One region of the Herbiconiux sp. 11R-BC genome, then DNA from elsewhere that is predicted to be linked to it. Evidence: predicted binding sites of a transcription regulator. Region 1 holds the regulator's gene; each other region holds the start of a gene.
What was found. Region 1 encodes HrcA, which represses chaperone genes, less so after heat shock. Its sites were predicted from a motif close to TTNGCACTCGNNNNNNNCGAGTGCNAA; they were not measured.
Positions count from the first base shown of each region.

Region 2: the regulator HrcA is predicted to act here: its motif matches at 2,374-2,400, upstream of groL (chaperonin GroEL).
Region 3: the regulator HrcA is predicted to act here: its motif matches at 1,353-1,379, upstream of groES (co-chaperone GroES).

Region 1 is NZ_JBCEBO010000007.1:39,985-44,470, forward strand. It holds gene dnaJ (molecular chaperone DnaJ) at 3-1,109, opposite strand; gene hrcA (heat-inducible transcriptional repressor HrcA) at 1,181-2,215, opposite strand; gene VD659_RS15575 (DUF4870 domain-containing protein) at 2,418-2,915, shown strand; gene hemW (radical SAM family heme chaperone HemW) at 2,974-4,197, opposite strand; gene VD659_RS15585 (DUF1990 family protein) at 4,216-4,486, opposite strand, start outside.
Region 2 is NZ_JBCEBO010000004.1:53,897-58,382, forward strand. It holds gene VD659_RS11020 (ATP-binding protein) at 1-9, shown strand, start outside; gene groL (chaperonin GroEL) at 709-2,328, opposite strand; gene VD659_RS11030 (DUF3048 domain-containing protein) at 2,490-3,548, opposite strand; gene VD659_RS11035 (cold-shock protein) at 3,566-3,769, opposite strand; gene VD659_RS11040 (LytR C-terminal domain-containing protein) at 3,935-4,486, opposite strand, start outside.
Region 3 is NZ_JBCEBO010000004.1:158,381-162,866, forward strand. It holds gene rarD (EamA family transporter RarD) at 1-864, opposite strand, end outside; gene groES (co-chaperone GroES) at 965-1,261, opposite strand; gene VD659_RS11540 (THUMP-like domain-containing protein) at 1,433-2,629, shown strand; gene VD659_RS11545 (DUF4190 domain-containing protein) at 2,634-3,143, opposite strand; gene VD659_RS11550 (DUF4190 domain-containing protein) at 3,211-3,495, opposite strand; gene tsaD (tRNA (adenosine(37)-N6)-threonylcarbamoyltransferase complex transferase subunit TsaD) at 3,584-4,486, opposite strand, start outside.

The DNA.
Region 1 (4,486 bases):
GCTCAGACGTTGAGGAAGCGGTCGCGCAGCTTCGCGAACAGCCCCTGCTGGAAGTGGCCGAGTGCCGGTGCCGGGTACTTGTGCGCCGCGGCGAGCTGCTTCATCAGCTCCTTCTGCTTGTGGTCGAGCTTCGTGGGCGTCACCACCTGGATGCCCACGCGCAGGTCGCCGCGCCCGTTGCCGCGCAGGTGGGAGACGCCGCGACCCTTGACCGTGAGCACCTCGGCGCTCTGTGTGCCGGGCTTGATCTCGAGCTCGATGTCGCCGTCGAGGGCGGCGACGGTGGCCGTGGTGCCGAGCACCGCGTCCCACATCTGCACCTCGAGGGTGCAGAGCAGGTCGTCGTCGTTGCGGGAGAACACCTCGTGGTGCTTGACCTTGATCTCGAGGTAGACGTCGCCCTGCGGACCGCCGGCGGGGCCGACCTCGCCCTGACCGGGCAGCTGCAGGCGGAGACCCGTGTCGACGCCGGCCGGGATGTCGACCGGGATGGTGCGGCGGGCGCGCACGCGGCCCTGGCCCTGGCAGGTGGTGCAGGGGTTCGGGATGACGGTGCCGTAGCCCCGGCAGGTGCCGCAGGGCGCACTCGTCACGACGTTGCCGAGCAGCGAGCGCACGGTGCGCTGGATCGAGCCGGCGCCGTGGCAGATGTCGCAGGTGACGGGCGAAGTGCCGGGCAGACAGCAGGAGCCGTTGCAGGTCTCGCAGAGCACGGCCGTGTCGACCTCGAGATCGCGGTGGGTGCCGAACACGACCTCGCTGAGGTCGACCTCGACACGCAGCAGCGCATCCTGGCCCCGCTCGGCGCGCGACCGGGGGCCGCGCTGCTGGCTCTGGCCGCCGAAGAAGTTCTCGAAGATGTCGCCGAAACCGCCGAAGCCGCCTCCGGCGCCGCCGAAGGTGGGCTGGGGGCCGCGGTCGTAGTCGCGGCGCTGGCCCGGGTCGCTCAGCACGTCATAGGCGTGCGTGACCTGCTTGAACTTCTCCTGCGCATCCGGGCTCGGATTCACGTCGGGGTGCAGCTCGCGCGCGAGCCGGCGGTAGGCCTTCTTGATCTCCTCGGGCGTCGCTTCACGCGAGACGCCGAGCACGTCGTAATGGTCAGCCACTCGGGGCTTCTCCTTCGTTCGATGAGGTCGTTCGATGAGTTCTGGGGGACGGGGAGCGGATGCGGGCCCGGTCAGCCGACGCTGCCGGCGTCTCCGAGGGTGCGCGAGAGGTAACGTGCGACGGCGCGGACCGCCGAGATGTTGCTCGAGTAGTCCATGCGCGTGGGCCCGAGCACGCCGAGGCGCGACACAGAACCGCCGATGCTGCTGTAGCCCGAGGCGAGGATCGAGGTCTCACCGAGCCCGAAGGACTCGTTCTCGCGACCGATCGACACGGTGATGCCGCGCTGGTCGGCCTCCATCTCGCTGAACAGGCGCAGCAGCACCACCTGCTCCTCCACCGCCTCGAGCACGGGGAGGATGCTGCCGTGGAAGTCGTCTTCGGTGCGCACCAGGTTCGCCGCACCGGCGATCAGCAGCTTCTCCTGCCGGTTGGCCGAGACCTGCTCGAGCAGGGTGGCGGCGACGACGGATGCGGTGGGCTGCAGGGCGGGAGCGAAGCGAGCCGGGACCCCTGTGAGGGCAGCGGCGGCCTCGAGGAGCCCCAGGCCCCCGACGGACTCGTTGAACCGGGTGCGCAGTTCGGCGATCAGCTCGTCGTCGATGTCGCCCGGTACCTCGACGATGCGCTGCTCGACGTGGCCGGAGTCGGTGATGATGACGGTCATCAGGCGGCGGGGCGCGAGCGCCACGAGCTCGATGTGCCGCACGCGCGCCTGCGAGCGCGAGGGATACTGCACGAGCGCCACCTGGTGGGTGAGCTGCGAGAGCAGACGCACGGTGCGCGCGAGCACGTCGTCGACGTCGACCGAGGAGTCGAGGAAGGTCTCGATGGCGTGCCGCTGGGCCTGGCTGAGCGGGCGCAGGTCGGAGAGGTGGTCGACGAAGAGCCGGTAGCCCTTGTCGGTGGGAACGCGGCCGGAGGAGGTGTGCGGAGCGGTGATGAGCTCCTCCTCCTCGAGGAGCGCCATGTCGTTGCGGATCGTGGCGGCCGAGACCCCGAAGGCGTGGCGCTCGGCGATGCTCTTGGAGCCGACGGGCTCGCGGGAGGCCACGTAGTCCTGCACGATCACGCGGAGCACTTCGAGACTGCGTTCGGAAACCATCGGAACACCCTCCTCTCGCGCCTGCCGCCGGCGGTGCACGTTGGCACTCACGCTACCGGAGTGCCAATTATATCCCCGATCGACGGGCGGAACATCCGGTCATCCTGAGTGAAAATCATTGCCGCGGGGCACGCCCGGCGCTATCTTGTCTCTGTGCAACGACTGCACGAAGAAAATGCCCAACGTCTGAGAGGCGCGAGACATGACTGACCCCAACGCACAACCGCCGCACGACCCGGCCGCCGGCCAGCCCACTCCCCCGCCCGGACAGCCGACGCCGCCTCCCGGGTACCAGGCGCCTCCTCCCGGCTACCAGCAGCCCCAGCCCGGCTACGGAGCGCCCGTCGCCGCGGCGCCGCTCTCGCCGGCCGACGACAAGCAGTGGGCGATGCTCGGCCAGCTGGGCGGCATCCTCGGCTTCATCCCGCCGCTGATCATCTGGCTCGTCTTCAAAGACCGCGGTCCGCTGACGAACCAGGAAGCGAAGGAGTCGCTGAACTTCCAGATCACCGTCGCGATCTTCGTGGTGGGCCTCTACATCCTCGGCACCATCACCTCGTTCATCTTCATCGGGCTCCTCCTGCTTCCGCTGGCGTGGGTCGTGCAGATCGTCGGTGTGATCTTCGCGATCATCGCGGGCGTCAAGGTGAACCAGGGCGGCACCTACCGCTACTTCTTCAACTTCCGCTTCATCAAGTAGCAGAAGTCGCGAGAGGGTCTGCCCGAGGGCAGGCCCTCTCGTCGTTTAACGGGCGCGATCAGGTGAGGCGGCGCACCACCGCGTCGGCCAGCAGACGGCCCTTCAGAGTGAGGTCGACCGTTCCCGCGAGGGCGGCACGGCCGTCGATGAGGCCGTCGGCGATCAGGCCCGCGATCTCGCGCCGCGCATCCGGAGCCAGCGAATCGACGCGCAGCACGCCGCGCACGCGGCTGAGCAGCAGCACGCGCTCGAGCTCACGGGTGTCGTCGTCGATCGATTCGCGGCCGGCGGCGGGCGACTCCCCCGCCGCGATGCGCCCGGCGTAGGCCGCCGGGTGCTTGACGTTCCACCACCGGGTGTCGCCGACGTAGCTGTGCGATCCCGGCCCGATGCCCCACCAGTCGTGGCCGAGCCAATAGCTGAGGTTGTGCCGCGAACGGGTGCGCACGCCGTCGCGCGACCAGTTGCTCACCTCGTACCAGTCGTAGCCGGCGGCGCCGAGCCGCGCATCCGCGAGCTCGTACATGTCGGCCTGCAGATCGTCGGAGGGCTCGGCCACCTCGCCCGAGCGGATCTGCCGCGCGAGCTTCGTTCCCTGCTCCACGATCAGGGCGTAGGCCGAGATGTGGTCGGGCTCGTTGGCGAGCACGGAGTCGAGCGAGCGCGACCAGTCGTCGAGGGTCTCGCCCGGCGTGCCGTAGATGAGGTCGAGACTGACCTGGAGTCCGGCCTCCTTCGCCCAGCGCACCACGTCGGGGATGCGCTCCGGGTCGTGGGTGCGCTCGAGGGTGGCCAGCACGCTCGGCACGGCCGACTGCATGCCGAAGCTCACCCGGGTGAAACCAGCATCGGCGAGCGTCTGCAGGTAGGTGGAATCGACCGAATCGGGGTTGGCCTCCGTGGTGACCTCGGCATCCGCGGCGAAGCCCCAGATGTCCCGCGCCGCGCCGAGCATGGCCGCCAGCTGCACCGCGGGCAGCAGGGTGGGCGTTCCGCCGCCGAAGAAGACGGTGGAGAGAGGGCGTTCCGCGACTCCGGATGCGCCGAGCACGCCGGAGGCGAACTCCATCTCGGCGACGGCCTGAGACGCGTAGTCGGACTGCTTGACGCCCCGCAGCTCGGTGGCCGTGTAGGTGTTGAAGTCGCAGTAGCCGCAGCGCACGCGGCAGAACGGCACGTGCACGTAGAGGCCGAGGTCACGCTCGGCCGATGCGGCGGCGCTCGTGAGCGGGAGCAGACCGTCGGCGGGGGCCGGGTCTCCGAGCGGGAGGGTGGAGGGCATGGGCTGGCGGGCGCTGCCCTAGACGCCCTTGCTGGGCATCAGGGCGCGCAGGTAGCGCTTCATGGTGCGGGCCTGCACGGTACGCACCACGGGGTAGCCGAGCCACGACAGCCAGCCCGCGGGGCGCGAGAAGGCGCGCACCACGATCCAGACCGAGTCGTCGGAGAGGTGCTCCACCACGAAGCTCTCCTCACCGGCGGCGGGATGCCCGGGCAGGGTTCCGTAGGCGAAGCCGACCCGGCCGGGCTCGTTGACGAGGTAGACCACGCGCACGGGCGCGCGGAACCGC
Region 2 (4,486 bases), on a different contig from region 1:
CGCATCTGAGGCCCATCTACCGGTCGCAAATGGCCCCTGTTCCCGCCGAAGAGCGGCCATTCGCGACTTCTCGATCGTGAGACGCAGCCCGCACCAACCGGCCGCGACCAGGACGCACCGAGGACGATCTCTTCGATGACACCCGCAGCGCCCGTGTCGATGATCGTTGCCGCATCCGAGTAGCGGGAGAGCTCGAGACTGCGCGACAGCTCCGATCGAGCGGAGCGGATGCCGCCGACGAAACGAATTCCTTCCTGCGTCTGGCTCGTACCGACCATCCGCTCCCCCGCGGGTAGAGCGAATCGCGATGCGACATCGCCCCACGGCCCGATCCGCGCAATGCGTGCTCGCGCCGCGTCCGAGCGGGCTTCGCGTTCCACCCAGACGATGGTGAGCACATCCGGTTCCGCTGAAGGCACTACGGCTTCCAAGGCATGAGCGAGCCAGGCCACACACCGCCGATGGGCGTCCTCGAAAGTGGCCTGATCCGGCTGACGAATCGCCGAGACGGACAGTATCGAGGCCTCACCGAACGCACCGGCCGAATCGAACAGTGGCCACGACGCAGACCGAGACAGCTCGACACGCACGTCCTCCATGAAGTGGAGAATACCGGTGAAGGTGCCTCCGGCGGCCATGAACGCCGAAGGGCGGCCCCCGGAGGGACCGCCCTTGGCGTGATGCGGTGCGAGCCGCGGGAAGTTCGGACTAGAAGTCCATGCCACCCGTGGGGTCGCCGGCCGGGGCCGGGTTGCGCTCGGGCTTGTCGGCCACGACGACCTCGGTCGTCAGGAACAGGCCGGCGATCGAGGCTGCGTTCTGCAGCGCCGAGCGGGTGACCTTGGCCGGGTCGATGATGCCGGCGGCCAGAAGGTCGACGTACTCACCGGTCGCGGCGTTGAGGCCCCAGCCGTAGTCGAGGTCGCGCACCTTGGCGGCGACGACTCCGGGCTCGAGACCGGCGTTGAACGCGATCTGCTTCAGCGGAGCCTCGATGGCGACCTTGACGATGTTCGCGCCCGTGGCCTCGTCACCGACGAGGTTCAGGTTCGCGAACGCGGTCTTGCCGGCCTGGATGAGGGCCACGCCACCACCGGCGACGATGCCCTCTTCGACGGCTGCCTTGGCGTTGCGCACGGCGTCTTCGATGCGGTGCTTGCGCTCCTTCAGCTCGACCTCGGTGGCTGCACCGGCCTTGATGACCGCCACACCGCCGGCGAGCTTCGCGAGGCGCTCCTGGAGCTTCTCGCGGTCGTAGTCGCTGTCGGTGTTCTCGATCTCGGCACGGATCTGCGCCACGCGACCGGCGATGGCGTCGGTGTCGCCGGCGCCCTCGACGATGGTGGTCTCGTCCTTGGTGATGACCACCTTGCGGGCCTGACCGAGCAGGTCGAGGGTGACGTTCTCGAGCTTGAGGCCGACCTCCTCGGAGATGACCTGGCCGCCGGTGAGGATCGCGATGTCCTGCAGCTGCGCCTTGCGACGGTCGCCGAAGCCGGGAGCCTTGACGGCGACCGACTTGAAGATGCCGCGGATCTTGTTCACGACCAGAGTCGCGAGCGCCTCTCCGTCGACGTCCTCGGCGATGATGAGGAGCTGCTTGCCGGTCTGGATGACCTTGTCGACGATCGGCAGCAGGTCCTTGATGTTCGAGACCTTCGAGTTGACGATCAGGATGTAGGGGTCTTCGAAGACCGCTTCCTGGCGCTCGGGGTCGGTCACGAAGTACGCCGACAGGTAGCCCTTGTCGAAGCGCATGCCCTCGGTGAGCTCGAGCTCGGTGCCGAAAGTGTTCGACTCCTCGACGGTGACGACGCCTTCCTTGCCCACCTTGTCGATGGCCTCGGCGATGATGGCGCCGATCTCGGGGTCGGCCGCGGAGATGGATGCGGTGGCCGCGATCTCTTCCTTGGTCTCGATCTCCTTGGCGTTCTTGATCAGCTCGGCGGAGACGGCCGCGACGGCCTTCTCGATGCCCTTCTTGAGCGAGATCGGGTCGGCGCCGGCGGCCACGTTGCGGAGGCCTTCCTTGACCAGGGCCTGGGCGAGCACGGTGGCGGTGGTGGTTCCGTCACCCGCGACGTCGTCGGTCTTCTTGGCGACCTCCTTGACCAGCTCGGCGCCGATCTTCTCGTAGGGGTCGTCGAGCTCGATCTCCTTGGCGATGGACACGCCGTCGTTGGTGATCGTGGGGGCGCCCCACTTCTTCTCCAGCACGACGTTGCGGCCACGCGGGCCCAGCGTCACCTTGACGGCGTCGGCGAGGATGTTCAATCCGCGCTCGAGGCCGCGGCGGGCCTCTTCATCGAAAGCAATGATCTTTGCCATGTGTGTTTCTCGTCCTCCCTGGACGTCGTTCAAAGATTCAGGTGGTTAGCACTCAGACTTCATGAGTGCTAAAGCAATCTTGGCACTCGCCCTGTCCGAGTGCAAGTGAGCACAGGCGGTCGACAGCCACGCGCCACCGCGAGCGGCGCGAATGAGCGCGGTCAGGCCGCGGGCACCACCGTGACGCTGCCGGAGTCGGGCACGAGCTGCACCCAGGTGTTGCCCGGGGCGAGCCGCACGGTCGCGCCCAGATCGTCGACCACCCGGATGGGCGAGGTCGCCGAATCCTTCGACCACGTGCCGTGCACGGTCTTGCCACCGGTGGAGATCGTGGCCTCCCCCGAGGCCACCAGCACCGCCTGCGGAACCTCGGCGTCGTAGTTGTAGACCTCGTTCACCCGCAGGGTCAGCACGTTCACCGCCGAGAGCTGCGCCCCGTTCGAATCGAGGTCGGGCGAGCCCTCCTGGCTGCGCAGGAAGGTGCCGGATGCCGCATCCCAGGCCCAGCCCGGGTACCGCGCATCCGAATAGACGATCTGCACCGAGGCGGTGGGGGTGCCCTCGACGACCGCGGTCGAGGTGGCGGTGTCGAAGGAGTAGGCGAACTGCTGCTGCGGAGGCGCGAGATCGAGGTGCTGCGAGACGAGCTCCGAGGCCTTGACCACGACGTCGTGCGGGCTCGTGCGGCCGTCCATCCGGTAGAAGGTGGAGTCGGTGTCGCTCTGGCCGTGGATGGCGTTGTAGACCGGCGTGGCCTTCATCATGTCGACGAACTGCTGCTGGCCGCCGGAGTAGGCCACGATGCCGCCGAAGGGCGACAGGATGTCGGGGTCCATCGGGCGGATCGACCGCACCGGGCCGATCAGGTCGGGGATGTCGGACTGCCAGATGGCGACGTAGCGCGTCAGGCCGCCCTCGACGAGCTCCTCGAACACGATGTCGGTGCGCTCCAGACCGATCTGGGGCCGCGCTTCCTCATGGTTGTCGATCTTGGCCGCGAGCGAGGGGTTCTGCGCCGTTCCGGCCGCGACGATCGACCCGCGCAACGGCAGCAGCACCGTCGGCGCGGGGGTCTGGTACCCCGAGGCGTAGCTGGCGGTCGGCGTCGCGGAGGCGCTCGGCCCGGGCGCATCCGGCGTGCACGCGGCAAGCGCGAGCAGCACGCCGGCTGCGAGAACTGTCGTCGCGACGCGGGCAGCAGACCGTCTCGGGCTCTTCACGCCCAAAGACTAGCGGTTCAGGCCAGACGCACGGACTCGGCCTGCGGGCCCTTGGCACCCGTTCCCACCTCGAAGACGACCTGCTGGCCCTCCTCGAGAACCTTGTAGCCGGCCATGTCGATCGCCGAGTAGTGCACGAACACGTCCTGTCCGCCGCCGTCGACGGTGATGAAGCCGTAGCCCTTTTCAGCGTTGAACCACTTCACGGTTCCGTTCGCCATTGTTACTCCCAAGTGCTGTGTTTCTGCAGAAGTGACACAATTGCCACCTCCAATTCCAGATACTAACCGGGCGCAAATGGCGGAAACGGTGAATTTTGCACTTCGTGACCGCAACTCAACACGACGGAAACACGCGCGAAATAATGGGCCCGCTGCGGGCCCCGCTCAGGCTGCGGGTGCGGTCACACCCGGGCCGGCGTAGTCGGCGCCGAGCACGACCGTGAGCTTGCCCTGGTAGTTCGTCGACTGCTCGATCGTGGCGGTGCCGAGCAGCTGGGCGAGTCCGAGCGCGGCTCCTTCGTCGGCCGGGTCGGCGTAGTAGACGATGGTCGTCGCCACGTCGGTGGCACTCGCGTTGGCCATCGTCGCGATGGTCCAGCCCGCCGCCGCCGCGGCGTCGCCCACGCGGCTCGCGAGACCGAGGTTCGTCGTGCCGTTGAGCACGGTGACGTCGAGCGAGGGGTCGGTGGTGGCCACCGGCGTCGGAGCGGGCGTCGCGGTGTCGCTCGCGACGGCGCTCGAGGTCGAGGAGCTGCCGCCGAAGGCATCCGTGAACTGGATGTTGTTGTTCACGACGGCGAGGTAGGTCACGCCGGCTCCGACCAGGAGAACGGTGGCGAGAGCCGCCCAGGCGAACACGATCCAGCCGCGACCACGCGGACGGGGACCCCGGTGGGCGCCCACCCGGTCGGGTTGGGCGGGGAGGCGGTCGAAGCT
Region 3 (4,486 bases), on a different contig from region 1:
CAGAGTGGCGACCCACACGATCGCGAAGCCCACCCAGCGCTCGGGCGGCATCGGCTCGCCGAGAACGAACACCCCGATGCAGAACTGGATGATCGGCGCGAGGAACTGGATGAAGCCCACGTAGACGAGCGGCAGCCGCCGGGCCGCCGAGGCGAACATCAGCAGCGGCACCGCGGTGGCCACGCCCGAGATCACGAGCAGGCCGGTGTGCCAGGCGCTCACGGTGCCGAAGGTCAGCCCGGTCAGCTGCGACACCACCACGAGCTGCACGATCGCCACCGGCGCGAGCCAGGCGGTCTCCAGGGTGAGGCCACTGGCGGCGTCGACGCGGGGCCCGACATACTTCTTCACGAGCCCGTAGGCGCCGAAGGAGCCGGCCAGCACGAGGGCCACCCACGGCACGCTCCCGTAGCCCACCGAGAGAACCACCACGGCGAGGGCGCTGACGCCCACCGCCGCCCACTGGAGGCGTCGCAGGCGCTCGCGCAGCACGATCACGCCGAGCAGCACGGTCACGATGGGGTTGATGAAGTAGCCGAGCGAGGTCTCCACCACCTGATCCGACAGAACGCCCAGGATGTAGGTCTGCCAGTTCACGTAGATGAGAGCACCCGCCGCGCCCATGAGCAGCAGCAGTCTCGGCTGCCGGGCAATCGCGAGGAACGGCCTCCAGGCCCGCGTGGCAGTGAGCAGCACCGCGCAGAACACGAGGGAGAACAGGATGCGCCAGCCCACCACCTCGAAGGCGCCGGCCGGACGCAGGAGCAGAAAGTAGAGCGGGAAGACGCCCCAGAGCACGTAGGAGGCCGCCGCGTAGACGAGCCCGGAACGGAACTGCTGCGCCGCGGAGCCCGCGATCGTCAACGTCGACGGGGGCGGAGTCTCGGGCACCGCGTCACTCTACTGCAGACGCGAAGAACCCGGGCGGCCTGAGCCACCCGGGTTCTCGTGAGTCGTGTCGGCCTTAGCGGACGACGACGGCGAGCACGTCGCGAGCCGAGAGCACGAGGAAGTCCTCACCGGCGTACTTGACCTCGGTTCCGCCGTACTTGGAGTAGATGACCTTGTCGCCGACGGCGACGTCGAGCGGAACGCGGTTGCCGTTGTCGTCGATGCGGCCGGGGCCGACGGCGACGACTTCACCCTCCTGGGGCTTCTCCTTGGCGGTGTCAGGGATGACGAGACCGGAAGCAGTGGTCTGCTCAGCTTCGACCTGCTTGATGACGATGCGATCCTCGAGCGGCTTGATGGAGACCGACACGGTTGACCTCTTCTTTCTGAATGTCTGTATTTCAAAAACCACGGGTTAGCACCCTCACACCGAGAGTGCTAAGTCGAGTTTAGAGGCTCGTTTGGCACTCGCGCAATGTGAGTGCCAAGCTCCACAGCCGGATGCGCCCGGCTCGGCCATCCGCCTTGGTACCGTTGCCGGATGGACTCCGCCGAGCTCTCGTTCCTCTTCACCGCCGAAGGGCTGCGGCTTCTCGACTCCTTGCCCGGGTACACGGCGGGCGGGGCCGTCAAGCAGGTGGCGGAGCTGCGCCGGGCCGGCCATTCTCCCGAGCTCGTCGCGGCCGTGCTCACCCAGGCCCGTCTCCGCGAGAAGGCCACGGCCAAGTTCGGCGCCTTCGCCGACCGCCTGCTGTACACCCAGGCCGGCCTCGAGCAGGCGACCCGCCTCAAGGTCGCCGCGCTGCACGCCGGGCGGTTCCGGGCTGCGGGCGTCACGCGCGTCGCCGACCTGGGCTGCGGAATCGGGGCCGACGCCCTCGCCATCGCGGCCCTGGATCTGCCCGTGGTCGCGGTCGAGCGCGACGAGGTCACGGCGGCGATCGCCTCCTACAACCTCGCCAGCTTCCCGAACGCCGAGGTCGTGCACGCGGATGCCGAGGAGTTCGACCTCGACGCGGCGGGGGTGGACGCGGTGTACCTCGACCCGGCCCGCCGCACGAGCGGCACCAAGAACACCGCCCGCCTCACCCGTCCCGACGACTACTCCCCCTCGGTCGACTTCGCCTTCGCCCTCGCCGCGCGCCGGCCGACGGGAGTGAAGCTCGGCCCCGGCTTCGACCGCTCACTCATCCCCGGCGACGCCGAGGCGCAATGGGTCTCCGACGACGGCCAGGCCGTGGAGATGGGGCTCTGGTTCGGCGCTCTGGCTCGGCCGGGCATCCGCCGCTCCGCACTCGTGCTCTCGGCGAGCGGGGCGGCCGAGCTCACGGCGGCGGCCGACAGCGCCGACGCGCCTGTGCGCGAGCTGGGCGAGTTCGTCTACGAGCCCGACGCGGCCGTCATCCGGGCGCGGCTCATCGGCGCGCTGGCCGGGCAGCTCGATGCCGGCATGCTCTCCCCCGGCATCGCCTACCTCACCGGAGACACGCTGGTCGCGTCGCCGTTCGCGAGCGCGTTCCGGGTGCGCGAACGCCTACCCGCTTCGGAGAATCAGCTCAAGAAGGCGCTGCGGGAGCGTCGAATCGGCACGCTAGAGATCAAGAAGCGCGGCATCGATGTCGATCCCGCGACGCTGCGCACACGACTCGCGCTCAAGGGGCCCGAGGCGGCGACGCTCATCCTGACCCGGGTCGCCGGAGCGCACGAGGCGCTCCTGGTCGACCGGGTCTCCGGATGAACGATCAGTAGGAGTAGGTGCCCGCGGCGCCGGCGGCCGCGAAGATCACGACGAGGAACACCACGTAGATGATGATGCCGATCACCCAGAGGCCGGTGAAGACGTACGACAGGATGAGGCCCGCCTTCGCGAGTCCACGACCCTGTTCGCCCGTGCGGTCGATCTGCTTGAGCGCGATGTGGCCGGTCACGATGCCGGCGATCGAGAACACGAAGGCCAGGATGATGGTGATGATGGCCAGCACGTTCGTCGGCGGCGTCGCCGGAGCCTGATAGCCGTAGTAGGGCTGCTGAACGGGCGGTGGCTGGTAGCCGGGAGGGGCCTGCTGGTAGCCGGGCGCGACGGGGGGCTGCTGGTAGTAGCCCGGTGCCGCGGGGGGCTGCTGATACGGCTGCGCCTGCGGCGGATAGCCCGGCGCCGGCGGAACCGGCGGCTGCTGGTAGCCGGGCACCGGCGGCGTCACCGGGGGAACCGGCGGCTCTGCGCCGGGGGTGGTGTTGTTCGTGTCGCTCACGGGGAGTGCCCTTCTGTGCCGGCGGAGGGGGACGGGCGCAGGCGGCGAACCGCCTGCGCCCCGGTTCTCAGTAGGTGCTGACGGTCACGTTCCCCGCCGCAGCAGCGACGGCGACCACGATGATGATGATGATCCAGAAGATCACGCCGATGGCGCCGATGATGATACCGGCGATCGCGAGGCCGCGGCCCGACTCGCCGGTCTTCTTGATCTGGCTGAGCGCGATGGCGCCGATGATCACCGCGATGATGTTGAAGCTCAGGATCGACAGCACGAGCGCCACGATCGACAGCACGTTCGTCTTCTGGGCGGGGACCGGCGCGGGCGCGTAGGCGGGGGTGGGTTCAGTCAAGGTAGGGCTCCAATTGTCCTAAGAAAATACGATGACGGCACCTATCGTGGCGGGTCGCTGAGAAAGTGTCAATGACCGCCGCAACAGTTCACGCCGCCGGACGCTCGTCCACCTGGATCTGCGTCACCGGCAGCGTCGAGTCCGCGCCGAAGCCGAGGGTCGACGGACGGTGCCCGGCCGCGATCAGCTGCGCCCCCAGCGCGGCGATCATCGCCCCGTTGTCGGTGCACAGTGACAGAGGGGGGATGCGGAGGGTGACGCCCTGGGCCTCGGCCCGCTCGGCCGCCACCTGGCGCACCCGCGCGTTCGCCACGACCCCGCCGCCGAGCAGCAGTCGCGGGATGCCGAAGTCCGCGCAGGCCCGGAACGCCTTCGTGAGCAGAACATCCACCACAGCTTCGCGGAAACTCGCGGCCACGTCGGCCACCGGGATCTCCTCCCCGGCATCGGCGGCGCGCTCGACCCAGCGGGCCACGGCCGTCTTGAGCCCGGAGAACGAGAAGTCGTAGCGGTGCTTCTCGAGGTCCTTGGCCTGCATGAGGCCGCGCGGGAAGTGGATCGCCTTCGGGTCGCCGCCCAGCGCGACGCGGTCGATCTGCGGGCCGCCGGGGTAGGGCAGACCGAGCACGCGCGCCACTTTGTCGAAGGCCTCGCCCGCGGCGTCGTCGATGGTCTCGCCGAGCAGCTCGACGTCGCCCACCAGGTCCCGCACGAGGAGGAGCGACGTGTGTCCGCCGGAGACGAGCAGGGCGATGGTGGGGTACTCGAGGGCGTCGTCGTCGAGCACGTCGGCGCCCACGTGGCCCACGAGGTGGTTCACCGCGTAGAGCGGCTTGCCCGTCGCCACGGCGAGCGCCTTCGCGGCACCGACGCCCACCATGAGCGCACCGGAGAGGCCGGGGCCGCTCGTCACGGCGATCGCGTCGATGTCGCCGATGCCGAGCCCGGCCTGGGTCAGCGCGGTCTCGAGCGTCGGGTTCATCGCCTCGAG